DNA from 2 places in the Desulfosporosinus acidiphilus SJ4 genome. Region 2 is predicted to be linked to the other one. Evidence: riboswitches for the same ligand, from Rfam matches in the RefSeq annotation. Region 2 holds a riboswitch; the other holds the start of a gene.
The links. A riboswitch is a leader RNA that binds a small molecule or an ion and turns the genes downstream of it on or off. The one in region 2 is predicted to bind cyclic di-GMP.
Positions count from the first base shown of each region.

Region 1: linked by a shared signal. The riboswitch ahead of DESACI_RS22320 (methyl-accepting chemotaxis protein) and the one ahead of DESACI_RS11900 (MFS transporter) in region 2 are both predicted to bind cyclic di-GMP.

Region 1 covers NC_018068.1:4,883,994-4,888,533, forward strand. The annotation lists gene DESACI_RS23320 (HD-GYP domain-containing protein) at 1-662, shown strand, start outside; tRNA gene DESACI_RS22310 (tRNA-Phe) at 788-863, opposite strand; tRNA gene DESACI_RS22315 (tRNA-Glu) at 875-950, opposite strand; gene DESACI_RS22320 (methyl-accepting chemotaxis protein) at 1,136-2,905, opposite strand; cyclic di-GMP riboswitch class I at 2,989-3,069, opposite strand; tRNA gene DESACI_RS22325 (tRNA-Lys) at 3,232-3,307, opposite strand; gene DESACI_RS22330 (adenylosuccinate synthase) at 3,383-4,540, opposite strand, start outside.
Region 2 covers NC_018068.1:2,602,928-2,607,467, reverse strand. The annotation lists gene DESACI_RS11905 (Hsp20/alpha crystallin family protein) at 389-820, opposite strand; gene DESACI_RS11900 (MFS transporter) at 1,070-2,257, opposite strand; cyclic di-GMP riboswitch class I at 2,504-2,593, opposite strand; gene DESACI_RS24550 (hypothetical protein) at 2,795-2,947, opposite strand; gene DESACI_RS11895 (CDGSH iron-sulfur domain-containing protein) at 3,236-3,910, opposite strand; gene DESACI_RS11890 (HD-GYP domain-containing protein) at 4,089-4,540, opposite strand, start outside.

The sequences.
Region 1 (4,540 bases), 2.3 Mb from region 2:
ATGATTTTTATACGTATACCCACAGTGTTAATGTGATGATTCTTTCTATGGTGGCCGGAATACCTCTCGGGCTAAACAATAATAGCCTAAAAAGTCTGGGGATCGGTGCTTTATTTCATGATATAGGTAAAATGTCTGTACCGATTCAAATCCTAAACAAGAGGAAACAACTTAATGCTGAGGAGATAACCCAAGTCAAAATGCATTCCTTAAAAGGATATTACAGAATGAAAGAAGACGGCTTCCTTGATCAGAATGGAAAAGCGGTTATTCTGCAGCATCATGAAAAAGTGGACGGTACTGGCTATCCTAACAAGCGAAAAGGAAAGGATATTCACGAGTTCGCCAAAATTGCAGCTGTAGCAGATATTTATGACGCATTAACCAGTGAACGGCCACACCGCAACCATTGGGCGCCGTCAGAAGCCTTGGAATATATTTATTCCATCGCCGGCAGCCATCTGGAGGTAGATATCGTGACCAAATTTGCCCGCAGTATCGCGCCATATCCTCTGGGTTCCTTTGTTCAATGCTCTAATGGCATGAAAGGTTATGTCGTTGACAATATAATTAACCCTCATCGTCCTGTCTTACAAGTAGGGAAAAATAGGATTGATCTGAACACCAAATTCAATATAACAATTACGGACATTATGTTTTAGGACTATTAGCTGAAATGTCAAAAGGAGTTCTAATGATTTCTCTGAGGATAAATCATTAGAACTCCTAATTAGTTTCTAATCTTTCAAAATCTATCGTGCGAATCGTCTTGACTATTCATTGTAAATGGTGCCTCAGGACGGAATCGAACCGCCGACACGAGGATTTTCAGTCCTCTGCTCTACCGACTGAGCTACCGAGGCAGATATAGATATGGTGACCCGTACGGGATTCGAACCCGTGTAACCGCCGTGAAAGGGCGATGTCTTAGACCGCTTGACCAACGGGCCATTTCTGAGAGTATAATTCCCTTGTGCGATGCCTTAAGGAATCTCGCTCACAGATATGAATTGTACAGGAAACCTAGTCGGGTGTCAAGTACTCTTTAAAACTCCTAACAACTATAAGCGATATTCTTCTAGTGATATTTCTTGTCAGGCCCAAGTACTTTGATCACAGACCTCACCTTTATTGATTAGACATTAAATTTCTTCAGCGCAGCTTGCAGTTCTTCTGCCATAGTAGACAGGAACTTACTGGAAGAAGCAATTTCCTGAACAGAAGCAGTTTGTTCCTCTGTAGCCGCAGAAACAGTCTGAGTTTGATCGGTAATAATGCGACTCGTATCAAAGACTTCGGAGACTGAGGCAACAATCCGTTCATTGCCCAAGGCCATTTGTTGAATCTCCCCTGAAATTTCTCCAACTTGAGTTGTTACATCCTCAATTAAAGTCGAAATTTCTTTGAATGCTTGACCAGCTGTTTCAGCGACCTCAGTACCCAATTTTACCTGATGAGTTCCTTCGTTGATTGACAAAACAGCCTTTTGCGTATCTTGTTGGATTTCATGAATTAATGCAGCAATTTGTTGCGAAGCTTCCTGGGATTGTTCGGCTAATTTACGCACTTCGTCAGCGACAACAGCAAATCCTTTACCTTGCTCACCGGCTCGAGCTGCCTCAATTGCAGCATTTAAGGCAAGCAAATTTGTTTGCGCAGCTATCCCCGAAATCGTATCAACAATTTGTCCGATTTCCTTGGAACGCTCACCTAAGGTCATAACGACTTCTGCCGAACCGGTTACGGTCTGGTCAATCGTCGCCATTTGTTGAATTGTCTTGTCAATTGCAGCACTTCCTTCTGAAGCTGAAAGGGCTGTTTTCTCCGAAGATCTTACAACCACCTTAGCATTTTCAACCATTTGCTGAATTCCGGCTGACATCTGTTCAACAATAGCTGACGATTCATTCATCGCATTCAGCTGCTTTTCAGCTCCTTGCGAGACTTCCATAATGGCTGCTGCAACTTGACTGGAAGCTTGTGCGGATTGTTCTGCGCCGGCGCTAAGTTGCTGCGATGATGCTGCCACTTGGGCAGCAGAGGAAGATACTTGTTTTACCAGTTGGTTCAAGTTATCTACCATAGTGTTAAAAGCTCTGCCAAGCTTTCCCAATTCGTCTTTTGCGCTGGTATCAAACTTTTTAATATTAAGGTTTCCTTTTGCAATTTCTTCGGCTGTCTCTGCCACGTCGTTTATCTGTTTTGAAATCTTATTGCTCAGAACTGTGCCCAATACTAAGGCGACTCCGAAAGCTAAAATCATTGAAACAATGGTCGAAATGACACTTACTTGCCCTGCTTTAACGACCTCTTGTTGCTTAACTGCCACAAGCTTGTCCATATCATCAACCCAGTTGCCTGTCCCAATTACCCAGTTATAAGGTTTAAATAACAGGGTGTAGCCTCGCTTCGGGAGAGGCTGCGTTTGATTCGGCTTGGCAAAAGTATAATCAGTATACCCGCCATCCGGTTTTGACCCATTGGCAATCATTTCTTTGATAAAATATTTACCCTGAGTGTCCTGTGCGTTAAGACGGGATTTGCCCTCGGACTCGACTCTTCCGAGAAGAACTACATTTATTCCTTCAGTCGTATCGATCCAGAAATAATTACCATTGTCAAACCGAAGTTGCCTAACTAAATCGGCTGCCGTAGTTTTGGCTTGTTCCGGTGTTAATTCTCCTTTTTGTTGCTTATTATACTCTTCCTGAACCAGGCTATAGGCCGTTTGCACCTCCAGCTTAATCTGCCTGTCAAATTGTTCGTACAAAGTCGTACGATATTGAGCTATATTGCTTTGTTCCGTCGTAATGACGCTATAAATATTATAGCCGCCAAGGATGAGCCCCATAATTAATGTAGTAACTAACAAGAGTAGGAGAATACGATATTTGATTTTTGTCAACCTCAACATCCTTCCTTTAAGTTCATAGATTGATTCAATAAAAAACAAAATCGCCATTCGATAGGAATGGCGACTAAGTCCTCTTTAGTAACTCGGCCATCATCCTTATTTGGAGACCCGTAGCTTTGCGTCCCTAGCTCACGCTAGGTTTGCTCTTTTCAAGTGTCCTTTGCTTCATATGAATTTAAATCAATGCAATACCTATATGGTGAAGTCATCCAAAGCATCACAAAGATTGTCTGAACTTGGAAGACCAGACTGATGACCATCTATCAAATATCCCTGTATTCTCACTCAAAAACTCTTATGAGTTACGACAGAAACAATGGTGAGCCATCCGCGACTCGAACGCGGGACACCCTGATTAAAAGTCAGGTGCTCTACCGACTGAGCTAATGGCTCAAAAAGACCTATGTTTCGTATAAAATGTTACAGGAAAGTTCTAAATGTGTCAAGATTCTTTTCTTTATTACATATTTAGAAGATTGTACCACGCACAATAGTTTGTTCCCGCCCGGGCCCTACGGCTATTAAGGTTGCATTAACACCCGTCAGCTTTTCGATCCGCTTAATATAATTTTGAGCAGCCTCTGGCAATTCTTCAAAGCGTCGAACTTTGGTTAAATCCTCCTGCCAACCAGGCAGCTCCTCATAAACCGGCTGACAGTTCTCAAATATCTTTTGGCTTTGGGGAAACTCATAAATTACTTCGTTATTAACCCGATAGCCAACACAAATCTTTAAGGTCTTAAGTCCCGTAAGGACATCGAGTTTTGTAACAGCAAAATCTGAAATTCCGCTGACACGTGCCGCATAGCGTGCAATCAACGCATCGAACCAGCCACAGCGGCGAGGGCGGCCTGTTGTGGTGCCAAATTCATGGCCATTTGCCCGCATTTCTTCTCCTATCTCATCTAAAAGTTCCGTAGGAAAAGGTCCTTCTCCCACGCGAGTTGTATAAGCTTTAATGACACCAACGACTCGATCAATGCGTGTCGGCCCAACGCCTGCCCCGATACATGCTCCCCCGGCGATAGGATTAGAGGAGGTAACGTAGGGATAGGTTCCATGATCTATGTCTAACAAGGTACCCTGAGCACCTTCAAATAGTACTTTTTCCCCGGTTCGCAGGCAATCGTCAATGGCTAAAGAGCTGTCAGTAACCATGGGACGGATTTTTTCAGCATAACCTAAGTAAGTTTGGTAGATATCTTCAAATTTCATGGGTTCTTTGCCGTAAACTTTAACTAAAAGGTTATTTTTTTCTTCTAAATTACGGTGCAGTTTCTCAGCAAATTCTTCATTATCGAGGAGATCGATAACCCGGATACCAACCCGCGAGGCCTTATCCATGTAAGCCGGGCCGATACCGCGTTTTGTCGTTCCGATTTTATTATTTCCCCGGCCCTCTTCTTCGAGACCGTCCAGGACCAGGTGATAAGGCATAATCACGTGAGCATTGCTGCTGATTAGAAGTTTACCGGTTTTGATACCCCGTTCTTCTAAATAATTTAATTCTTCCAACAAAACCTTGGGATCAATAACTACACCATTGCCAATAACACATGTCTTATCTTCATAAAGTATCCCTGAGGGAATTAAGTGTAGTTTGAACTCTTCGCCATTGGTTACAAC
Region 2 (4,540 bases):
TATCAATATCCCTATTCCTGAGTGAATTCATTTTCTATCATACCGATCTTTTTCAGAAAGAACATCCCTGTAGTAATTTATAGCAGAATAGTTTGGGTAACTTTTTTAAATCATTAGTATAAACTAGGAAACGAAGAATTCAAACAAAAGTCTCCTTTTCCGAAAGTATTTACAAAACTTCTGAATTATAATTACGTGGAAGATCTTGACACTTGAATAAGGTAAGATTGAAATAGAACACCATCTAAAAAAATAACCCCTCACTTGGAGGGGTAAATAGAGTAGGAGCAATGCCATAAAAGAATGTATGTTAACCGCATTTAGCGGGAGTATACATTTATGTATCAGGACGAGCGCCCATTTATTAAGGGCACTCATCCTTGCTATTTTATTGAATTTCAATTTTTCGATTAGTATTTTGAATTACTTTCTTCGGTAAAGTCACTATCAAAACACCATTTTCATATCTGGCTTCGATACTATCACTTTCAATACCATCAAACGCGAATTTGCGAGAGATAGATTGCTGATAACGTTCGCGACGGATATAGTTTTCTTCCTCTTCCTTGACTTGTTTATCTTGTTCTACCGAAATTGTTAGCACATTATCTTCAAATGATACATTCAAATTTTCCTTACTCACGTTAGGAAGATCTGCCTCCAGAACATACTCGTTGCTGTTATCTCTGATATCAACCTTGAGATTGTTGGTGTTTTGTGTAATCCCGGAAAAAAATGGCTCGTTGAAGAAGTTTCGAAAAATATTTTCAATCTCATTATAATGCTGCAACCGTCTTGGACTAGAAATTAAATCATACATGATTTTATACCTCCATCAGGGGTCTTTTTACTTCCTGACCTTTCCTGACATTTAGTATACTCTCTCTATTCTTCATACTCAAGCGTCAAATTTGACCATTTCTGACCTTTTTCTTTGACCTTGACTGAATTTATTCTTTTAGCTCATTAAGTGTTTACCTTTCACCTTGTAATGGATGCCAAGACCATTCCTTATGTTAAGATATAATTCACTTATAGTACAATCAAGGGCAGTTTACTAGTTAATGTTTTACCTGGCTGCAGCTCTAGGTTCTGCATCTAAGTTTCGATTAAAATAGACCATTACGGCGTTAACAAGCAAAATAAACATTGTAACATAAAAAACATTTTTAATACCATAAGTGGCTGCTACGGTACTCCCAACTAGTGGACCTATAAGATTGCCTAAGAAAGTGGAAGCAGAGTTGAACCCGAACGCTGTAGCTTGCAGCTCTTTAGGAGCCTTCTTTTTAACGAGTACATTTAACGATGGTATCATACCTCCGATAAATAATCCTAAAAGGAACCGACCCACAAGTAAAACGTAGATATTAGTGGCTAAGGCTTGAGGAAAATACATACATGCTGCTGAACATAAGGCAATCATCAAAACCTTGCGCTGACCGATATTATCACCCAATCTACCTAATGTAGGTGCGCCAATAAGATTTGCAAACCCACTCATTGCAACAACTAGACCAGCAATCAAGGCCAAATGCCCGCCAGAATATAATGTTTCTGCATAGATTGAGACGATTGGTTCAATGCTCATCATACCGACTTGGGTGAATGTAGAGGCCATAAAGACTGGCAAAAGTGGTTTTAATTGAATAAGTTCACCTTTTTTATTATTTTTCGAATATATTTTTGGCTCATGATTTTCATGTACAAATATCAAAACAATAATACCGGCAACGATAAGAAACCCTCCTGTTAAAAAGAACACAGCACGGAAACCAATAGTTTCGGCTAAAACACCACCTATCAAAGGGCCGATGAGATTTCCTGCAATTGCTCCCGTTTGAAGCATGCCAAGTGCCTGGCCTGAATGCTCATTAGGCGTTATTGAGGCTTGCAATGAAACGGACATGGAGATAAATCCGGAAAAGATCCCGTTGAATAATCGGAATAAAAGCAATTGCCACACAGACGCAACTGCGCCCATTAACGCTGTTACGACGCCCATACCTAGGCCGGCACGTAAAAGCATGATTTTGCGTCCATGCTTGTCGGCAAATCTTCCCCAGATGGGTTGGAAAATAACGGATGTGACAAATTGGGCTGAAAAAATCCACCCCGACCATTGTTCTATGTCCTTTAATTGATGTACTCCGAGCTTTTCAATATATAAAGGAAGGAATGGAATCACCAAACTCATACCGGCCGTGACTAGAAAGTTGGTCACCCATAAAATCCAAAGCGTTCGTCTCCAGTTCAATAATAACTGCATCTCCTTTGGTATTAAAATCATTGTGCCTGTTGTCTGTCCCTATGTCAGGAAAACCATTTTACTTCTTATTTCTACCATGCTCCGTCGTGATGACTTACTTAAGGAAAGTAGTAAAACGTTATCTCCTTCTTCATATTCTAAGGAATAATTTACTTATCACAGTTATCTAAACTACTTAAATGAATAAAATAAGCAACCTACAATTAAAAGGTTACTTAAATGTACGATCAATATTAAAGCAATTAGGCATTCATGTTCTGTGTAAGGAATTTAGACCCTATGATTTTGCGTCCCGCTCTTTCGGACGGTCTGCCGTATTGCTTAGGAAATTAGTCCTCTAAAAACAAACCAATTCCTTTTAATATATTACCAAATAGCCTCATTTTCAACAATAATTTTTAGGACCTTACCCCTATCTTGGGCTGGAGTATTGGACAGAAAATGAACAACATGGGATCAAGTATGTAAAAAAGGTGCAAAGAACCCCAGGATTCAGAGGCTCTTTGCAAGCTAGTCGATCTTCCTTTATGCAGCTGACGGAGCAGCAACCAATGCAATCAGAGCGGCCCACAAATCTCCTATAGCGGCCCACAAAACAGCAAACGCTGTCCAAAAAGTCCCCAGAGCAGCCCAAACATTTCCTAATGCAGCCCATAAAGCGCCTGAACCTAAAGCCATAATGACACCCCCTATTTAATCCAATTATTCATGAAGGCTTGTATATCATATCTTATGCAGTTGTCCAAATAACGCTACACGCTGATTTTCATCAGTGTCTCTTGAACAACGCGAAACTCAATCTTCGTTTTATTAATTATACCTTCTTCATGATAACTAAAATCAAGAAAATAAAAAGAAGCGTCAAAACGCTCCCTCATCGCCCACACAAATCCTTGGTGTTAGTATGAACTGTACTTTATTAAAGTACAATGAAATAACAAATAATATACCGAAGTTGCCAAATCCTTATTTCTTATCCAAAAACTTTGTCAGCACGTGTGTAGCATCGCAGAAAGGTTTATTTTCGGAATTCCCACAGCGGCACAACGCCACTCTGTTTCTAACTTCATAGGTTTCACCATTTGCCCCTACGATAGGAATATTTCCTTTTACGAAAATACCGGCACTTACCCTTTTTTCAGGATCTTGGATGATATCGATGGAGGGCTGAAGTTCAGGTTCAATTTCATTTCCATCTTTATCCACTGCGACAAGTCTTCCCGCCAAACATTCGCTCGCTGCAATGATCGCTTCACTCCTGTTGTCGCCCCAATCCGATTTTTGAGTCAGTTCCCAAACGTTACCATTATCCCTGTGGCAAAAACGGGCAAAAGCGCACCGGTTATCATCTAATAGATCGATCTCTGGTCCTCCTATTAATTCCGCTCGGTCTTCATATTTAGCCTTTGACGCAGTTTCAGTTCCTACAAACCCAACCTTTTCATGGGAACCGTCACAAAATGGAGTGTTTTTTGACTTTCCGCAGCGGCACAAAGCATAGGTTTCGGTTTGTGGCAATTCCCGTCCCTCAAACAGTTCGTATTTTCTGCCTTGAGGGACAATGATTTTCTCAGATAATGGTACGTTGCCCGTGACGATATAAGGACCATCTTGTGTAATTTTAATCTCAGGTTTTTGCATGGGGTTCTCCTTTTTCTTTTGCGTATCGATATCCTACCGAAAATCATTTTATTCTTATCTGTTTACTTTGTAAAGATCGTAAAAGAATTGTACACAACACTCCCCATCCGATGGGCTGCCAGACTTGACTAAACCATAGGTCATTGTTCGTTGTGTCTGCCCCGTCATTTTAAAGTTCTTAACATTGTTTCTTAAGAAACGGTGGAATTACTTTCTTCGTAATTAAATTAAGGATCATATCAGCATTTAAGCAAATATAATTAACCAATTTCGAATCAATTTTATTTTCCAGGGCCATCATGGTCATGGTTTGCAGAATTTGTTCAACACTTAATCCATTTCTGTAGGGTCTATCCTCTGATAATGCACAAAAAATATCCGCTACCGTAATAATTCGTGCCCCTAAACTAATTTTATCGTTTTTGAGCCCGAATGGATAACCGCTGGCATCTAATAATTCATGGTGCTGGGAAACCCACGTTGCAATAGTGGTAAATCCTTCAATTTGTTTAAGTATTCGAAAACTATAGTAGGGGTGTTGCTTGATAAGATCAAATTCCTTTTCCGTAAGCTTTCCAGGTATAGTCAAGATCTCATTAGGTACTGCTAATTTTCCCAAATCATGCAGTA